3 regions of the Planococcus sp. TJ-307 genome follow, and region 3 is predicted to be linked to each of the others. Evidence: predicted binding sites of a transcription regulator. Region 3 holds the regulator's gene; each other region holds the start of a gene.
What was found. Region 3 encodes LexA, which represses DNA repair genes until DNA is damaged. Its sites were predicted from a motif close to CGAACATATGTTCG; they were not measured.
Positions count from the first base shown of each region.

Region 1: the regulator LexA is predicted to act here: its motif matches at 2,130-2,143, upstream of parE (DNA topoisomerase IV subunit B).
Region 2: the regulator LexA is predicted to act here: its motif matches at 3,184-3,197, upstream of AC4EHK_RS05265 (Y-family DNA polymerase).

Region 1 covers NZ_JBZDOJ010000002.1:628,610-635,324, forward strand. Annotated here, with positions in the region: gene parC (DNA topoisomerase IV subunit A) at 1-148, opposite strand, end outside; gene parE (DNA topoisomerase IV subunit B) at 145-2,115, opposite strand; gene AC4EHK_RS09465 (CoA-binding protein) at 2,234-2,647, opposite strand; gene plsY (glycerol-3-phosphate 1-O-acyltransferase PlsY) at 2,779-3,369, shown strand; gene AC4EHK_RS09475 (HesB/YadR/YfhF family protein) at 3,392-3,682, shown strand; gene AC4EHK_RS09480 (hypothetical protein) at 3,698-4,006, opposite strand; gene AC4EHK_RS09485 (acyl-CoA thioesterase) at 3,990-4,430, opposite strand; gene acnA (aconitate hydratase AcnA) at 4,721-6,715, opposite strand, start outside.
Region 2 covers NZ_JBZDOJ010000001.1:1,090,283-1,096,997, forward strand. Annotated here, with positions in the region: gene AC4EHK_RS05250 (TAXI family TRAP transporter solute-binding subunit) at 1-166, shown strand, start outside; gene AC4EHK_RS05255 (DUF1850 domain-containing protein) at 167-766, shown strand; gene AC4EHK_RS05260 (TRAP transporter permease) at 756-2,789, shown strand; gene AC4EHK_RS05265 (Y-family DNA polymerase) at 3,220-4,476, shown strand; gene AC4EHK_RS05270 (YolD-like family protein) at 4,489-4,851, shown strand; tRNA gene AC4EHK_RS05275 (tRNA-Val) at 4,916-4,988, opposite strand; gene AC4EHK_RS05280 (acyltransferase) at 5,441-6,613, shown strand.
Region 3 covers NZ_JBZDOJ010000002.1:70,009-76,723, forward strand. Annotated here, with positions in the region: gene AC4EHK_RS06505 (hypothetical protein) at 133-321, shown strand; gene AC4EHK_RS06510 (glycine zipper domain-containing protein) at 1,078-1,278, opposite strand; gene AC4EHK_RS06515 (hypothetical protein) at 1,777-1,965, shown strand; gene AC4EHK_RS06520 (hypothetical protein) at 2,115-2,546, shown strand; gene AC4EHK_RS06525 (hypothetical protein) at 2,609-2,803, shown strand; gene AC4EHK_RS06530 (class I SAM-dependent methyltransferase) at 2,902-3,639, shown strand; gene lexA (transcriptional repressor LexA) at 3,702-4,322, opposite strand; gene yneA (cell division suppressor protein YneA) at 4,488-4,805, shown strand; gene AC4EHK_RS06545 (YneB family resolvase-like protein) at 4,802-5,455, shown strand; gene AC4EHK_RS06550 (DUF896 domain-containing protein) at 5,514-5,747, shown strand; gene tkt (transketolase) at 5,834-6,715, shown strand, end outside.

The DNA.
Region 1 (6,715 bases), 560 kb from region 3:
CATATAAAATTCGGCGCTGAACAGGCTTTAATCCATCACGGGCATCCGGCAACGCCCGGTCTTGGATAATGTATTTGCTGTAACGGCCAAACCGATCGCCGATGACTTCTTCCAGCGGCAAATCTTGATATTTTTCGGTTTGTGTCATACAAGTTCCTCCTCAGCGTGAATCAAATCATTTTCTAGAATGTTGCTGTCATCTTCCAGTCCAAAATCGACATTATTTTCTATCCAGCGGCGTCTCGGTTCCACTTTATCGCCCATCAAGGTCGTGATGCCGCGTTCTGCGCGCGCACTGTCTTCAATGGTTACACGAATCAGCGTACGGGTTTCCGGGTTCATGGTCGTTTCCCATAACTGGTCAGCGTTCATCTCACCTAACCCTTTGTAGCGTTGCAAGGTGTAGCCTTTGCCGACTTTTTTGATGGACTCATCCAAATCCGCTTCGGTCCATGCATAATCGATCACTTCTTTTTTGCCAACGCCTTTAGATACTTTGTACAGCGGCGGCAGCGCAATAAACACTTTGCCGGCCTCAATCAAAGGCTTCATGTAACGGAAAAAGAACGTTAATAGCAGCACTTGAATGTGTGCACCGTCCGTATCCGCATCCGTCATGATAATGATTTTGTTGTAGGCGATGTCGTCAATCGAAAAATCAGATGACACACCGCCGCCAATGGCATGGATGATAGTGGAAATCTCTTCATTTTTCATGATTTCTTCAAGCTTCGCTTTTTCGGTATTAACGACTTTCCCGCGCAGCGGAAGAATTGCCTGAAATGTCCGGTCGCGTCCTTGTTTTGCTGAACCGCCGGCCGAATCTCCCTCTACCAAATACAATTCGTTTTTCGAGGCGTTGCGTGATTGCGCAGGCGTCAATTTGCCGGACAGCAACGCATCCGATTTTTTGCGTTTTTTGCCATTTCGCGCATCTTCCCGGGCTTTTCGAGCCGCCAATCGAGCCTGTGATGCCCGAATGGCTTTTCGTACAAGAGACGCGCTGAGATCTGCATTTTCTTCCAGGAAGTACATTAATTTCTGGGAAACGACCGAGTCCACGATGCTTCGTGCTTCACTCGTTCCCAATTTGCTTTTGGTCTGCCCTTCAAACTGCAGCAGCGCTTCCGGGATGCGGACAGACACAATGGCCGCCAACCCTTCACGGATGTCGGAGCCTTCCAGGTTTTTGTCTTTGTCTTTCAGCAAGTTGATTTTTCTCGCATAGTCATTGAACACCCGTGTCATTGCAGCTTTAGCGCCAGTTTCATGCGTTCCGCCGTCACGTGTCCGGACGTTGTTGACAAACGACAGGATCGTCTCAGAATAGCCGTCGTTAAACTGGAATGAAAACTCAATTTCCATTTCGTCCTGCTGACCTTCGATATACGCTACGGGGTGCAGCACATCTTTTTCCTCGTTGAGGTAAGCAACAAAAGCTTCAATGCCCGTTTCGTAATGGAAAATATCTTTCGTTTCCGTACGCTGGTCAAACAGCTCAATTTTCAGTCCTTTCAACAGAAAAGCCGATTCGCGCAGACGTTCTGAAAGGGTTTCGTAATTGTATTTCGATACGGAGAAAATGGATTCGTCCGGCAAAAAGTGCAGCAAGGTGCCCGTTTCTTTAGTCGAACCAATTTCTTCCAATGTCGTCACCGGCTTGCCGCCATTTTCAAAGCGTTGGCGGTATTTCTTACCATCGCGGTAGATCGTCACTTCCAAAAATTTAGACAGTGCATTTACAACAGACGCACCGACACCGTGAAGACCTCCACTTGTTTTGTAACCGCCCTGTCCGAATTTCCCGCCGGCATGCAAGACCGTTAAAATAACTTCCGGTGTTGGTTTTCCACTGCGATGCATTCCTGTAGGCATGCCGCGTCCGTAATCCCGGACACTGATGCTGTTGTCGTCATGAATGGTAACCGTGATTTTGTCTCCGTGTCCTGCAAGCGCTTCATCGACCGAGTTGTCGACAATCTCATACACCAAATGATGAAGACCGCGTGTATCCGTTGAACCGATATACATCCCTGGCCGTTTTCTGACAGCATCTAAGCCTTCGAGTACTTGGATCGCTTCTTCGTTGTATGCCGTATTTTGAATTTTAGCCATCTAATTCCCTCCAACGAACATTCGTTCGCATATTAATCTCTCTTTATCGTATTCTATTTCCTTGCCATCTGTCAAACTTCATAGAAAAAGAGCGCTGGGCGCCCTTAGCGATAATGCCTTATTTCAGGATGGCGTGTTCCACTTTGATGCAACGGTCCATGATGACTGTATATCCAGCATCAGTCAGCCGATTAAATACGTTTTCATCAACTACATTTAATTGTGTCCAAAATACAGGACATTCGATTTTTGTGAACTCATCGGCTATATCCTCTAAAAACTCACTGCGTCTGAAGACGTTGACGATATCCACTTTTTCTGGAATGTCGCTCAAAGAACCATAACTTTTTTCACCCAAAACAGTTTCTGCCTGAGGATTGACCGGAATGATGCGGTAGCCGGCCCGTTGCATCGCTTCGGATACCATATAGGAAGTGCGGCTTGGGTTCGGGCTGAGGCCGATCACAGCAATCGTTTTTGCATGATCAAGTATGTTTTTAATTTCTTTGCGGCTTGGATTGTTCAAGAGGATCACCTGTCCTTTTTATTCTATCATACACGATTTTGTCCTGCCTGTTGAATAATCCGGCAGCTATTGTTTAAAGAACTTCAGTCATGGTAAACTGATACTACAAAAATAAGCTTGTTTTAAAGGAGTCCATGATGACTATACTGCTTCCCATTTTACTCGCATACCTGCTTGGCTCGATTCCGTCTGCCCTTTGGGTTGGGAAACTTTTTTACAACACCGATATCCGCACAAAAGGCAGTGGCAATCTTGGTGCTACCAATACTTTTCGGACGCTCGGCAAAAAAGCCGGGATTGCGGTTACTTTGCTAGACATTCTTAAAGGAACAGCTGCAACACTGATTCCACTTTACATGGCAACAGATATCCACCCACTGGTGTTTGGTGTCATCGCAGTGATCGGACACATTTATCCGGTCTTTGCCAAATTCAAAGGCGGGAAAGCCGTTGCCACTTCTGGCGGCATCTTGCTCGGCTACCAATGGCCATTATTTGTCATGGCGGTCATAGTGCTGTTGATTGCATTGAAGATCACTAAAATGGTATCGTTATCATCAATCATCTTATCGATTGTGGCGATCATTTATACGACCATTTACGCAATTTTCACCGGCGACTACCTGTTTATGATTGTCATCTACATTTTGGCATTGTTCATCATTTTCCGCCACCGTGCCAATATTGCACGCATACGCGCAGGAACAGAGCCTAAAATCAACTGGTAATTCCAGTGGAGGGACGTGTGATATGAAGATCACCATCAGTGACGACGCACTCAATTGGTTTAAGAAAGAAATGGAAGTGGCGCCCGGAGAAGCTGTACGTTTTTTCGTCCGCTACGGTGGCTCCAGCAAGCTTCAGCCGGGATTTTCACTCGGCGTAACCAAAGATCAGCCGCATGAAATGGCTGTCCAAGTTCAACAAGATCAAGTCACTTATTTTATTGAACAAAGCGACGTCTGGTATTTTGATGGGCATAATCTTCAAGTCAGCGTCAACGATGAATTGCACGAACTTGATTATTCATACGCAAAATAAAAAAGCATGAGCTATTCATGCTTTTTTATTTTGTAATTTATTCAGTTGTTCTAAATGTCCTTCACGCTGTAAAATCGACTGCTGGCGATCACCGAACAAGTCATAATGCGGATAATTCCCCCGCAAATCCATCCATTCGCGTTGCAATCCGTATTGCTTGCCCCAACTTTCAAGTTTGTCGAGGTCACAGCAGCCCACTTTTGTGACCGTGCTGCATCCCGGAAATCGATCGTCCACCCAATAATGGGTTAAAAAAGATATCTGGCCATCAGTGACTCCTTGTTTCCAGCGTTCCAGCTCGTCTCGCTTAATTCCGAACGCCATCGGGTGCCTGCTTTTTGATTTCTTCGTATTTGTCATGCCATTCCGGGTAAATTTTCTTGATGGAAACCGGACGGAATGTATCTTTTTTGACCACAACGTGTTCGGAAATCGCAGTTGCGGCAATGGTGCCGTCTTCATGAACAACCTCATAGCCATACTTGGTCCGCAATCGTCCATGCTCTTCCACCCAAGTCCGGACAAAAGCTTTTTGCCCGTACCGAAGAACGGCTTTATATTGAATGGAAATATCGGTTACAGGTGACAAGTAACCATCCTTTTCCATGCCCGCATAGGTGAATCCTAAGTCTTCAATCAGCTTGGTGCGCCCGATTTCCAGCCAAATGATGTAGTTGGCATGATAAACAACACCCATTTGATCGGTTTCTGCGTAACGGATTTCAATTTCTTTTTCACTGATGTACATGTCCATTTCACCTCTTTACCAGTATACAAGAAATTTCTTCTTAATATAGTAGAAAAGGCTGCCGGGAAATTTCCCGGCAGCCTTTTTAACTTTCAGCTAAAACTTATTGTCCAGACTCCAGCGCCCAGATTCTAGGGTCATAAGCCACCCTGACTGTGTGGCTGAAGAAACGCCACTTCGCCAGTGTGTCTTATACCCGTCGAGGGGCTGCAGGATGCGGGTCAGCTAACCGTTGCGACAGGAAGTCGCGCTCTTAGGTTAGCTTCTGCTTTTGGGCGCTTTCGCTTTTCTTATACTTCCAGCAATTTGTTGCGGAGCACCATTTGCAGGATGCCTCCGTGGCGGAAATAATCCACTTCCACTTCGGAATCGAAACGTGCCAATACTTTAAACTCAGTCACTTTACCGTCTTCAGCAGTTGCTGTAACCGTCAAGACGTCGCGTGGTTTCACGTCGTCAGACAAGTTGACGCTGATGGTTTCGTGTCCAGTCAAGCCAAGTGAATCTGCACTTTCGCCGTTCACGAACTGCAATGGCAGAACGCCCATCATCACAAGGTTTGAGCGGTGAATACGCTCATAGCTTTCAGCGATGACTGTTTTGATGCCAAGAAGGAATGTCCCTTTAGCCGCCCAGTCGCGTGAAGAGCCCATGCCGTAATCTTTACCAGTTAAGACCACAAGTCCTGTGCCCTGTTCCTGATATTTCATGGCTGCATCGTAAATTGCCATTGTTTCGCCCGTTGGCCAGTAAGTGGTGTAACCGCCAGTTGTTCCTGGAGCTACTTGGTTACGGATACGAATGTTGGCGAATGTTCCGCGCATCATGACTTCGTGGTTACCACGACGAGATCCGTAAGAGTTGAAATTACGCGGCTCGACGCCGTTTGCACGAAGGTACAAGCCTGCTGGTGTATCTTTGCCGATCGCACCAGCTGGTGAAATGTGGTCAGTCGTGATCGAATCTGCAAATTTTGCAACGACACGAAGGCCAGCTAATGGCTGGATTGGAGCCGGTTCTTTTGAAAGACCTTCAAAGAACGGCGGGTTTTGAATATAAGTTGATGACGCATCAAACTCATACAATGAATCGTCGTTAGTTTCGATTGCATTCCAAGCTTCGTTCTCGTTGAATACATGCTCGTACTCTTTACGGAACAATTCTGGAGTAACCGTGTCTTTAACTACTTTTTTGATTTCTTCAGTTGAAGGCCAGATGTCTTTAAAGAATACGTCTTTGCCTTCTTTGTCTGTACCGATTGGTTCAACTGCGAAGTCGATGTCCACTGTTCCAGCAAGTGCATAAGCAACAACCAGCATTGGAGAAGCCAAGTAGTTCGCTTTTACAAGCGGATGGATGCGTCCTTCAAAGTTACGGTTACCTGACAATACAGATGAAACCAGCAAATCATTGTCCAAAATCGCTTCTTCGATTTCAGGAAGCAATGGACCTGAGTTACCGATACATGTAGTACAGCCGTAGCCGACCAAGTTAAAGCCAATTTGGTTCATGTAGTCTAACAAGCCTGAATCGTTCAAGTAGCCTGTAACAACTTTCGAACCTGGAGCCAATGACGTTTTCACGTAAGCAGGCGGAGTCAATCCTTTTTCAACTGCTTTTTTCGCTACTAGTCCAGCACCAAGCATTACGTATGGGTTAGAAGTGTTTGTACAAGATGTGATGGCGGCAATTGCCAGTGCACCAGTTTTCATTTCGGCCGTTTTGCCGTTTTTGAAGTTGACTGTTGCTGTTTTAGCAATTTCAGCTGCATCAAGTGCAAAGCCGTGTGGTCCTTCTTCACCTGTTACAGCTTTGTTGAACTCAGGCTTCATTTGAGACAACGGAATCAAATCCTGTGGACGTTTTGGTCCAGCAAGGTTTGGCTCAATCTCAGAAAGATCGATTTCCACAAGGTCTGTGTAGATTGGATCTTCGTTTTCAACTTTGAAGAACATGTTGTTTTCCTGCAAATACTTTTTCGTTACAGCGATTTGTTCTGCATCACGTGCAGTCAAACGCATATAGTCAAGCGCTTCTTCGTCAACTGGGAAGAATCCGCAAGTTGCGCCGTATTCTGGAGCCATGTTGGCAATTGTTGCACGGTCAGCAAGCGGCAATGTGGTAACGCCAGGTCCGAAGAACTCAACGAATTTGCCAACTACGCCTTTTTTACGCAAAGTTTGAGTGACTTTTAACGCCAAATCAGTCGCAGTCGCGCCGTTTGGAAGTTCGCCAGTCATTTTCACGCCGATAACTTCCGGAATTGGGAAGTAAGAAGGCTGTCC
Region 2 (6,715 bases), on a different contig from region 3:
TGACCTTTCAGAAGATCTTGTCTATGACATTACGAAAGCGATCTACGAAAACACAGATCAAATTCAACATGCAAAAGCTGAATTTATCCAGGCTGAAACGGCTCTTGACGGAATCGGAATCGATGTTCATCCAGGAGCGCAAGCATATTTTGACGAAGTAAATTAATTGAATGAGCGATTAACTGACGGTAAAGCGCAAGCTCTGCCGTCAGTTATTTGTTTTCAGATGGAGGAGAAACATATGCGGAGACTCCGGATACAGCTTGTTCTTCCACTATTGATTGCCCCTATCTTAATCGGCTCCTTAATCGCATTCTTCCCTCTCCATAAGTATTATGTGTTTATCGATAATAAGACTGAAAAGACAGCAGCTTATGTACCGGTAGAAAGCCCATTTTTCCAAATCCAGTATACACATTCGATTCATCTGTCAGAAGTTATTGAGAGCTATAAAGTAGTGGAAAATAATGTTTTGATGATGACAGAACTCGAATACGAAGATTTCAACATTGGCATGCCTTCAAATGCAGGAGAAGGCGAGACCTTTGTCGAAAAAGACGGGAAATACTTTATTAAAAATATGACCAGGGAAATTCCTGAGTTTCGTCTGTTTGTGGGAGATGTTGATGCAGGGTTGTCTTTCATTACAAAGGGACATGAGATGGATTTGAAAAAAACGCTTGAAAGAGGTAAGTCTTATACTTTTAGGGTAGAGCGCTTATCCTTGTTTCAACTAAGAGAAGGAGTGAGAATTGATGAGCGATAAGTTGCCGCCAGAAGAACGCAACCAGCACAAGTTGCCGCCGGAAGATGAATCTTACATCTCAGCGGAAAAGCAAAAGGAAGTTTTACAAAAGTATGACCCTGAATCCAATACGCGGGATTTAAGTGGAATGATTAAGCACGTTGTCTTTTTCGGTTTATTGGCATTTTCCTTATTTCAACTTTATACCGCTATTTTTGGTCAGTACACTGCCTATATTCAGCGGTCGATTCACTTAGGCTTTGCCCTATCTTTAATTTTCATATTATTCCCTGCCAGAAAGCGCAAAGGGATTCGCCATAAAGTGGCGTGGTACGACTATATTCTAGCTTTGCTGTCAGTTGGCGTAGCTGCCTATTGGCCAATCATGTACGATGATCTGGTATTCCGTCTCGGACGGGTTACCGAATTGGATTTGATTGTCGGAATTTTAGCGATCCTGCTAACGCTTGAAGCGACGCGTCGGGCAGTGGGCATGCCGATTACGGTTATTGCCAGTCTGTTTTTAGTATATGCCTTTTTCGGTCCTTATTTCCCAGGCTTTTTACGTCACAGAGGCCAGGATTTGGATTCGATTGTTCAACTGATGTTCTACACTACCGATGGGATACTGGGAACGCCAATTGGCGTATCCGCAACTTTCATTTTTACCTTCCTACTATTCGGATCCTTCCTGGTGAAAACAGGAGTCGGGCAGTATTTTAATGACTTGGCCGTCTCACTGGCCGGGAATTTGACAGGAGGACCAGCAAAAGTAGCGATTTTCTCAAGCGCCCTGCAAGGGACTATTTCGGGAAGTTCGGTTGCCAATGTTGTAACATCGGGTTCGTATACGATTCCGATGATGAAAAAGCTTGGATATAAGAAAGAGTTTGCCGGTGGGGTAGAAGCCGCAGCATCAACAGGCGGACAGTTAATGCCGCCGATTATGGGTGCCGCAGCTTTCCTGATGGTTGAGTTTATCGGGGGAGTCACTTATTGGGAAATTGCAAAAGCAGCTACAATACCAGCTCTTTTGTATTTCACAGGTGTTTGGATTATGACTCATTTCGAAGCAAAACGGATTGGGTTGAAAGGTCTTTCACCAGAGGAAATGCCAGATCGGAAGGAAGTTTTGAAAAAGATTTATCTTCTGTTGCCGATTGTGGCGATTATTGTCTTCCTTTTAATCGGCATTCCGACTATGCAGGCAGCACTTTACGGAATCCTGTTGACGATTTTCGTCAGTGCTTTCAATAAAGAAACGCGTTTGAATTTCAAAGATATCATTATGGCGCTTGTTGACGGTGCTCGCACGGCTTTAGCTGTCGCAGCTGCAACGGCAGCAGCGGGGATTATCGTTGGGGTAGTTGTAAAGACCGGACTCGGATTGAGTTTGGCAAACGGATTGGTTTCAGCTTCAGGAGGAAATATCCTGTTAACGTTATTCTTCACAATGCTTGCAGCAATTGTTTTAGGTATGGGATCGCCAACGACTGCCAACTATGTCATCACCTCTACGATAGCGGCGCCAGCCATTATCACGCTATTGATGCTGGATGAGCCGGTTGGAGCAGCCGTGCCGCTTGTGGTCGCTTTGTCTGCCCACCTATTTGTTTTCTACTTCGGGATTATCGCAGACATTACACCACCTGTTGCGCTTGCAGCATTTGCAGCATCAGGCATCTCAGGCGGAGAGCCGATACGGACTGGATTTACTGCAGCCAAATTAGCAGCCGCCGCGTTTATTATTCCTTATATGTTCGTATTGTCTCCATCGCTCCTAATGATCGATACTACTTGGCCTGAATTGATTTGGGTATTGATTACAGCTCTAACAGGAATGGTTGCAATTGGAGCAGGGCTGATCGGGTATTGGTACCGGAAGCTTAACTGGTTCGAACGCATTATTACCTTTGCAACTGGATTGGCGTTGATTTATCCAGAAGGATTGTCTGATACAATTGGTGCCATTTCATTTGTCATCTTATTCGGACTTCAATGGATAGCACGCGATAAAAAACCTGCGAAAACAGCAGAAGCTTAGTAAAACACAAAACCGGTCGGGGCGTATGCTCCGGCCGGTTTTATTGTTTCATTATCTTTACCAGGAACAACGAAAAAAGTCATCACCCGAAGGCGATGACTTTTTCAAAGCAAACTTTGTTCCTAAAGCTTGCAGTGGGTTTGGCACCCAATGGTTCCTATTGATTTCGACAATCTCCTAAGAACGATCGATGCCAAATCTTTTACTTGGCTAATCATATAATGCCTCGGGCCAAATGTAAAGTAGTTAGAAAATTTGACGAATCGGCTGTTGTGTCCGCTTAACAAAAAGAACGATTGTTGGAAAACCTTTCTATAGGAATTCGCACTTGCTATATACCAAATTTATATTTTCGTAAAAGGGATTGTCGTCGTGATATTCGTGGTATAGAATAAGAACAAACGTTCCCTTTCGAGAGGTGGTAATTGTAATGGCTTTTGAATTGCCAGAACGTTATATATTTTGTATTGATATGTGCGGCTTTTATGCCAGCGTTTCCGCCGTTGAGCTGGGTTTGGATCCGCTCGAAGTCTGCCTCGCGGTAGTTGGAAATCAGGAGCGGAAAGGGAGTGTTGTTTTAGCGGCATCGCCGATGATGAAGGAGCGGTTTGGTGTGAAAACCGGCACCCGGCTTTTTGAAATTCCGGATCATCCCGATATTTTGCTGATCGAGCCAAAAATGAAACTGTACTTGCAAAAGTCCATGGCCATCACCGAATTGTTGGGGACTTATGTGCCGAAAGAATCGATTCATATCTACAGTGTAGACGAGAGTTTTATCGAGTTGACCGGAACTGAAAAGCTATGGGGTCCGCCGACCTCCACCATGCACCGCATCCAGCAGGAAATTCTGGATGATTTCAAATTGCCTTCTGCAGTTGGGGGAGGGCCAAATATGCTGATGGCCAAATTGGCACTGGATTTGGAAGCGAAAGAAAAAGGTTTCGCCTATTGGACTCACACGGACATTGCCATGAAGTTGTGGCCAGTAAGACCGTTGAGTAAAATGTGGGGAATTGGGCACCGGACAGAAAAAACCTTGAACAGTATGGGCATCTATTCTGTTGGCGATTTGGCGTGCACAGACGTTGCCCTCCTGGAAGAACAGTTTGGCATTATGGGAAACCAGCTCCATCAGCATGCCAATGGCATCGATTTATCAGATATGGGATCGCCTTTAATCGAAGGCCAGATCAGTTACGGGAAAGGACAAATTTTGTATCGGGATTACATAGAAGAAAAAGACATCATGACGATTATCCTGGAAATGTGCGAAGATGTCGCTATGCGAACGCGGCAAGCCCGCCGTGCAGGGCGAACCATCCATTTGAGCATGGTTTACAGCAAGACCGCTTTTGGCGGAGGATTTTCACGCTCACGCTCTATTGACGAAGCAACAAACGACACTTTAAAGATGTACCAGGTTTGCTTGCAGATTTTCAGGGAGAATTTTCAGTACAAACCCATTCGGCAGATTTCACTGGCGATTAGCAACCTAGAAGAAGAATCAACAATGCAGCTAAGCCTTTTCGATGAGAAAAAATTTGAAAACAGAAGCCTTGGAGAAGCGATGGACAGGATCCGAAAACGATATGGCTACTCGGCGATTTACCGGGGAATCTCGGGTACTGCGGCAGGAACGGCCATTGCAAGAACAAAATTGATTGGCGGACATAATAAAGAATAAGGAGGTGGCCCAATGAAGCGCAATAAATACTTGAAAACAGTAGGAGACATCAAAGACCGTGGGCGCATTAAGTGGACAGCGTTAATGTTGCCAGAGCATGTTGAGTTGATCCGGGCATGGTATGAAAAAGACGAATGGGTGCCAAAACCCGATCTAAATGAATTCGATCTGGAGTTGATACAGGAAGAAATGGACATTGCACTCAAACGCCAATGCAACGTCATTATCCACAGCTGGAAGGCCGGGGTGATCTATACAAACAGAGGGGTGATTAAAGGAATCGATGCGACAAGCCGGATGCTGATTTATGGAGATCAATTGGCGAACCACAGGCTGCCGATGGATGAAGTCATTTCAATTGTGATTGTTGATTAGAAACTGCCAAGTCTATCGCAAAAGAAAAACCGCACAGCCCAAAGGCTACGCGGTTGCTTTTATATGATTCCTACTGGGCTCGAACCAGCGACCTCTACCCTGTCAAGGTAGCGCTCTCCCAGCTGAGCTAAGGAATCGTGGTAAACGTTTATGTAATGACGCTTACAGTACTTCGACATTATTTAGTATATACGTTTGAGACGAGCACTACAATAGCTTTTTGAAAAAAGTTGAAAAGTTTTTATGATTGTTGTTTCTGCCTTGTTTGTTGAGAATATGGTAGAAAGAGGATGGGATCTGCGATTCTTGACTAATAAAATGAGCCAACTTGAAATTTGAGTTGGTTCATTTTTGTTCTGATTTTTAGGTTATTTAGAATCCGTAACAAATACTAAGGAAAATATAGTACAATAACGGATAGAAGAATTTATAAATCTAAGCTGTTTCTCTGAGGAAGATAGTAAATAATCATAACAATTTTAAAAGTATGCTAACTGTTAAAAGTTAAATCAATAATAAAATGATAAAATCCCAACTTTCAACTAGAAGGATATGGAGATTTAATAAACGCAAGTTAACATTAAATCGAATGTTAACAGTAAGGAGTTGGGTTGCACTGAATCGTGAAATTAATTCTATATATTATATTCGTATTATGGCAATGGTGATGGTAGTTCTCGTACATACTACCGCTCAAATTTTTCACTTGTTTGAACCTTTCACATATCAACATCAATTTTATCACTTCATTAACCGAATAATCCGTGTGGAGTCGTCACTGTTTGTTATGTTGGTCGGCATTGTGTTTTTCTACAACTATCGGACACGTGTATTAACAAAAGATGTTTTTAAGTCCTATTTTAAAAAACGGGTAACGTATATTATTATTCCTTACATCATCTGGTCTATTTTTTATGAATTTTTCAATGTCCATCTAGGTGCCAGAACTTTTGTTCTTGAGGAAGCGTGGCATAGGCTGCTAAACGGTGAAAGTCATTATCAGCTTTGGTTCATCTATCTGATTGTGCAATTTTATCTTATATTTCCACTCATTCTAGTCATAGTGCGTTATTCGAAATTTCTGCGGAAATACTTGTGGCTCATTGGCTTTTTGATTGAATTTATCTTTTTCACATTAAATATGGAGTACCGCTTAACATCAACGCACTTTTTCTTGAACTATTTTGCGGCATTTTCATTAGGTGCATGGATTGGCCTTCACTATGAAACCGTATCCGCTAAAATAACCAATCGAAAAATTGCGCTGGCCGGTGCTGTCTCGCTTTTCTGTGGCATAATTTTTGTATCCATACATTACCGGAATTTGTTCGGTGAGCGGGTTGACATACCTATAGAATATTATCGCCTTATTGGGATTATCTATTTGACTGTAGGTGCACTTTTCTTCTTTTATATTTCCGAAAAATTTGCTGCGTTCTTTGGTGGGAAGACTACTGCCAAGCTTAAATATGTAGCTTCTTATTCGTTTGGTTATTATTTGGTGCATCCATTTATCCTGTATTACGTGATGTTATTCTTCCCAACAAAGGAAACAGGACTCTCCTGGCATATCATGATATGGCTTCAGTTTGGACTTGCAGTTGTATTCTGTTACTTTTTCATCTGGGCGTTCCATCGGTTTATACCTTTTGCGGGCTTTATTTTCGGAAAGTTACCGAAAGATGCTCCGCTTTTCTGGAAAGCAGGACCCAAAGAAAAAAACTGGGAGCAACGGAAACAGATTAAAAATCCTGATATTTGACTATGATTAAATAGAGCGGATTTATGAAGTAGCTTTGTGAATTGTTATTTTTAAAAATACTCATTCAGTTTTTCGTTTTTTGAAAGCTGCTTTAAATTTTTT
Region 3 (6,715 bases):
TTGGTCAAGAAGTTCATATGTTTAAATAGGACGAAGTTAGAAGAGTGTGCTCCAGAGCTTTTTGACGTTTCCCTATCTCAAGTCAATGCGTCCCAAAGTAACTAGAATGTAGCAAAAATAGGTGACTGTATGATGTCAAATGGTATTAGAGGGTTCATTACCGGACAGAGTGCGGATTTGCTGATTATCGTTGATCCGTTTAAGCACTCAGAAGCGATGAATTCGAAAACAATTCGTGACAAAGTATGGGATGAACAGGGGTTCGCGCTTCCAATCAGCTTGAATAAAGGCGTATCTGTCATTGCGATCATGAAGCACTGACATGAGAATGATATCATTGATCGATTGCATAAACGTTCTTCGCATGAATGGAAGCGAATTTGAAATCCCACTCGGGTAAAAGACGAAGATGACTTGCTTGATCACGAAATAGGCAAACCATTTTGTCCGGAGTTATACTTTAATAAATTTTAGACTGGTAACCCGGAATTGGTTCACGTTGAGAATGAAAGATGAGAAGCTGAGTAACGCAATCAAGGAGTGGCTGCGTATATTGAAAACGAAAGAAGTTTTCAAGGACATGTGGCAGTTTGAGAGAAAGACGGGGAATAAAGATGTGGCCATTGAAAGTTCGATACGTCTAAATACAACTTGAATACTACGTAGTTAAAAGCGGGATATAACGGTTCGAACACGAGTTCATCAGCCAACTATATAGAAGAAACTTATTTTGATTGAAATATATTATGAGCACACAAGATTATTGTTATCGATCAATTTTCATCTATTACTATACATCAATAAATAAAGTAGAGTTTAATAATTTTAGACTGATCAAGTTTTAAAATCTATGAAAATCTTTAAAAAGACCGAGTATATAATTCGCACAAGCGTCCACCCTTTAGAAAGAAAGCAATACTTGAAAATATATTTATAGTCAAACTTTTGAAGCTTTCGAGGTTGGGGGGGTCTATTAAAAGTTAAATAGATCTCAAGTAATAAAATCATTCCAGTTTAGTGTAATAGGAAGCGATACAAAAAGAGAAAAAGACAGTCTTTTCAGACCGTCTTTCTCTCTTATTTTTTTGTTTTGAGAGGTATAGCGCTCCCGAATATAATGCCCAATCCCATACCCATAGCAAGGCCGATAGCTAAATTGTCTATCGCAATCCCAATAGCAGATCCAATACTTACCCCGAAGGCAATACCAACACCTATATTTGTTTCACGCTTATTGCTTTTATTCTTGTTCTCTGAGAGTTCTTTATCATCCGTCATAAAAATTGCCTCCTTATTTCTGAGTCTGATTTTTATTTTTCGATGTGAAAGCATAGAGGCCTAAAAAGATAACTAACAATGCAGGGATGACTGTAGCACCCATAGAATTACCTCCTCGTATATAAACTTGTTAATACTAGTACGGATACAAAGGATAGAAGTTTCGTTAACAAAAAGTTGTAACTGGAATACGCAATATTTTACATAAATGAATATAAGTCTTGAAAGAACTAATTTATTAAGAAAACTCTTATTTGGAGAAATACTATAACCCCAAATATGCTAATAAAAGCCCACACAACCTCCCAAAACCTGCATCTTCAGCAACAGCTCCCATTATAAAGTTGATAAACATCTGTAAAGTTCAGTAAAAATTTCAGTGCTTAATTTGTTTACAGGAGAATTTTTCGGGTTATAATTAAGTGCAGCCAATATGTTTAATAACTCATACTGAATTTTCCTTTTTAACGAAGGAAGATTTTGTGGGAGGGGATTAAATTGAGGAAAATCCAAGGACTTCCAAGTCTTATTGAGTATTTGGAGTCAGTAAATTATCCGCTGGCTGCAGAGCAGATTACAGATTTGATGTCGAAGAGAAAGATTCCGCACCGCAAAGCGTTCCAGGACACTGTGATTTTTAATTTGGAACACATCGACTGGTGGATTGCTGAGCAGCGGAAACGATGATGAGTTAAAGAATGTGCTTAACAAAAAAGAAGATCTCGGCTCCCGTTCTGCAAAGAAATGGGAACGGGGTTTTCCTTTTTTTTTTGGTAACTTTATACACTTTTGAGCGTCTACTGTTATAATAATGTAAAAAGAAGGGAAGATCGGCTATGCGTTTTTTGAAAACAATTCTTATCTTCCTCATATTTTTTTCATTCGCGGGAATTGGTGCTTATGTAGTGGGGCCGGATTTTTCAGCCGACCGATTGGTTGCAAAAGCGACAGAGGAACTGCGAAGCTCGGGCCAGATGGAAAAAATAGTGGAGTACGTTGAAAGTGATCCGCAAATGATGGAGTACGTTGAAGAGGCTCAGGCGGCTGAACAAGAAAGTGAAGCTTTGCCATTTGAAACAAGCGATGATGCAGCGGGCACCGTCATTAAAAAAGTGGGCATTACCGACTTGGCCAAGATGAAGTCAGGGATTGAGGACGGCACAATGTCTGCAGAACAAGTGATTCAGCAATTGGAAGAAGATCTTAATGAAGAAGAAATGCTGGCGCTGAAAGTGCTGATGTACCAGGAATTATACAAACAGCAATAAAACATAGAATATGGTAGACTGATTCACGGAGACAAAGTAAATAATTCTAAGGAGGCCATTGCATGAAAACATTTCAAGTAGAATTTAATTTTGATCAAGGAAACACCATTGTTCATAACGTCCAGGCTGTGGACAAAGAATCGGCACTGGGTAAAATTCCTTCCAATGGTACTTATGAAATTTCTGATGTGGAGACAGGCAATATTTATCGCATTACAATCAATTTGGTTAATTATATAAAAGTCAGCGAGTTGTAGAAGAACTTTTCTCGATAAGCTGCACGCGGGTGCTGCTTATGCAGCATCTTTTTTGTGCCCATATGTCAAAGCAAGCAATTTGAAACTGGAGGGATTAGATGAATTTCAAAGGGTCAAGCGCATACGAAGAAAAGGATTTTTTAGCAAACTACCTGCAAAGAAGAAACCGGATTGACAGCCCCAATAATAGTATTGAAAAACCGGTGATTTATGAACTTCTTGGCGAGTTTCAAAACAAACGGATACTGGACTTAGGCTGCGGGGACGCCACTTTTGGCAAAGAGCTTCTTCAAGCGGGCGCAAATCAGTACCACGGCGTAGAAGGATCTCGGGCGATGGAGAGGCTGGCAAAAGAAAATCTAGCAGGGCTGAATGCGCGCATCAGCTTGGCTACTATGGAAACTTTCGCTTATCCAAAAGAGAGCTACGATATTGTGGCTTCACGCTTAGCGATTCACTATTTGCCGGATGTGGAACGGCTGTTTAAACAGATTTACCAGACGTTAAAGCCGCAAGGAACCTTTGTCTTTAGCGTCCAGCATCCGCTGACAACCAGTGCTTTTGACAGCAAAAAGTCTGGAGAGAAAAGAAGCAACTGGATAGTGGATGATTATTTTAATGAAGGCGAACGGCAAGAGCCTTGGATTGATAAAGTGGTGGTCAAGCATCATCGAACCATCGAAAGTTATTTTACAGCATTATCGAATGCAGGGTTTAGCGTTACAGGACTTCAAGAGGGCATGCCAAAGCGGCAGCATTTCGAGGATGTTGGCGAGTTTGATAGAAGAAAAAGAATTCCGGTTATTTTGGCTTTCAGCTGCGTGAAACTCGAATAAGGAAAAGTTTACATAATAATAATACAATAAAAAAACACCGGGAAGATTGCTCCCGGTGTTTTTTAGTGAATCTGGCGGTAGACGCCGACAACTTTACCAAGAATGGAAACTTGGTCAACGATGATAGGATCCATCGATGAGTTTTCAGGCTGCAGACGGAAATAGCTTTCTTCGCGGAAGAAACGTTTGACTGTTGCTTCGTCTTCAGCCGTCATCGCTACAACGATGTCGCCGTTATTAGCTGTTTGCTGCTGTTTAACAATGACATAGTCGCCGTTTAAAATGCCGGCTTCAATCATACTTTCACCCATAATTTCCAGCATGAAGATATGATCATCTTCTGTACCATAGCTCTGGGGCAGTGGGAAGAATTCTTCCACATTTTCAATAGCTGTGATGGGAATACCAGCGGTTACTTTACCGATTAACGGCACATGCAAAACTGGACTTTTATCAATAAGCGCTTCGTCAGTGCTGATTACTTCAATTGCTCTTGGTTTTGTTGGGTCGCGGCGAATCAAGCCTTTGCTTTCAAGCCGTGCCAAGTGGCCGTGTACGGTCGAACTGGATGCCAAACCGACTGCTTCGCCAATTTCACGTACGGACGGTGGGTAGCCTTTTAAGCGAACTTCTTCTTTTATGAATGTCAGAATATCTTCTTGGCGCTTGGATACTTTTTTCAACAGTTTCACCTCATTTGAGTAATTCTACTTAATTTCTACCAATAGTATACCAACTCGGGCTGTGAAATGCAAACATAGGTTCGAATTTAATTCTTGACAACAACACCTGTTCGCCTTATTATGAGAACATACATTCCGAACATACATTCTCAGGAGGCGATCAATTTGACAATCATTCGACAAAACTTTTACTTAATCGCGTTTTTTGCTTTAATTGTGGCATTTACTTTGTACGCAATTCTGTCCCATAATACTAATAGTGCGCAAATGAGCCAAGTTGAAATAGAAGAAGGCGACACACTTTGGACTTTAGCTGAATCGTTCAGCGGCACAACCCCCCATCACGAATGGATAGAAGAGATTATGAAAGAAAACAATCTTTCTACTTCTAAAATTATTGCAGGGCAATCTCTTAAAATTCCCAGCGATCAATTAAAATTTGCTCCTGATGAGACCACTAAATTTGCAGGTGATACTGAATGAAAAAAAATGCATTAATTTATTGCCGTGTCAGCACGACCAAAGATACTCAGGAATCTTCACTTGAGAGACAGGAAGAGGAACTGATGAAATTTGCATTTGAACAAGGCCATCAAGTGGATGCTGTGTTTACCGATCAGCACAGCGGCTATGAAATGGACCGTGAAGGGCTGCTCGAGATGCTGAATTCGATCAAAACCGAGCAAGTCGACGCGGTATTCGTCCAAGACGAAACACGTTTAGGGCGGGGCCATGCCCGCATTGCGCTGCTGCATGTGATGAAGAAATACGGTGTGGAAGTTTACACGCTATCAGACCGGGGACCCATCGCATTAAATGACATGGACGATATGGTTCTCGAAATTCTGGCGATCGTCGAAGAATACCAGCGCAAAATACATAATGCCAAAATTAAGCGGGGCATGAAGCGCGCTGTGGAAAATGGCTATCAACCGGAAAAAAATCTAAAAGGCAAAGGCAATCCGGATGGACGGGAGCGCCTGGATTTGCCGATTGACCAAATAGTCAGCTTGAAGACCAATGGCCTGACATTCAGCGAAATCGCAGTAACGCTTCAAGGCTTTGGCTATCAGGCGAGCAAAGCAACCGTCCATCGCCGCTATAAAGAGTACGAACAGCTGATGAAAGACTAAAACGTTGCAGAAACCTGACTTTTTTTGTACCATATGTACAGAAGAAAGGTGGATGTCTATGTTATCGCCAGACAAATTAAGTCGCATAAGCCAGCTGTCACGGAAGTCAAAAACTGCTGGATTATCGCAAGAAGAAGCAAAAGAGCAATCCGCGCTGCGTGAGGAATACTTGCAGACTTTCCGCAAAACAATGCGCGGCACAATTGAAAATGTAAAAGTGATTGATCCGAACGGAAACGATGTAACTCCGGAAAAGGTCAAAAATCTTCGAGAGAATAAGTATTTGAATTAACTACTTATTCTCTTTTTCATTGTATTCTTTTCTATTGTTGACTAAACTAATAAGGAATAATATTTTTTTTGAGAGAGGATGTTACTATGTCAACCCACGCAGATCAACTTGCAGTGACTACAATTCGTACACTTTCCATCGATGCTATCGAAAAAGCAAATTCTGGCCATCCAGGATTGCCAATGGGCGCTGCTCCAATGGCGTATACATTATGGACTAAACACATGAACCACAATCCAAAAAATCCAGATTGGTTTAACCGCGACCGTTTTGTGTTGTCGGCAGGACACGGTTCAATGCTTTTATACAGCTTGCTTCACTTGAGCGGCTATGGTTTAGAAATGGAAGAAATCCAGAATTTCCGTCAATGGGATTCAAAAACACCGGGACATCCAGAATATGGCCACACGACTGGCGTTGAAGCAACAACAGGGCCATTAGGACAAGGAATTGGCATGGCAGTCGGCATGGCTATGGCTGAGCGCCATTTAGCGGCTACATACAATAAAGAAGGTTTGAATATCGTTGATCACCACACGTTTTCATTATGCGGAGATGGCGATTTAATGGAAGGCGTTGCCGGAGAAGCCATTTCTCTTGCAGGCCACTTGAAATTAAATAAATTAGTCGTCCTATACGACAGCAATGATATCTCTTTAGACGGACCGCTTGGCAAAAGTTTCTCTGAAAATGTGCAAAAGCGTTTTGAATCTTACGGCTGGAACTACTTGCGCGTAGATGACGGCAATGAACTAGACGATTTGTCTGAAAAAATTGCACAAGCTAAAAATTCATCGGATAAGCCAACGTTGATCGAAGTAAAAACGGTTATCGGCTATGGCGCTCCAAACAAATCCGGTAAAGCTGATGCTCACGGTGCACCGCTTGGCGAAGATGAAATGAAATTGGTTAAAGAATACTATGAGTGGACGTTCGACAAAGATTTCCACGTGCCTGATGAAGTTTAC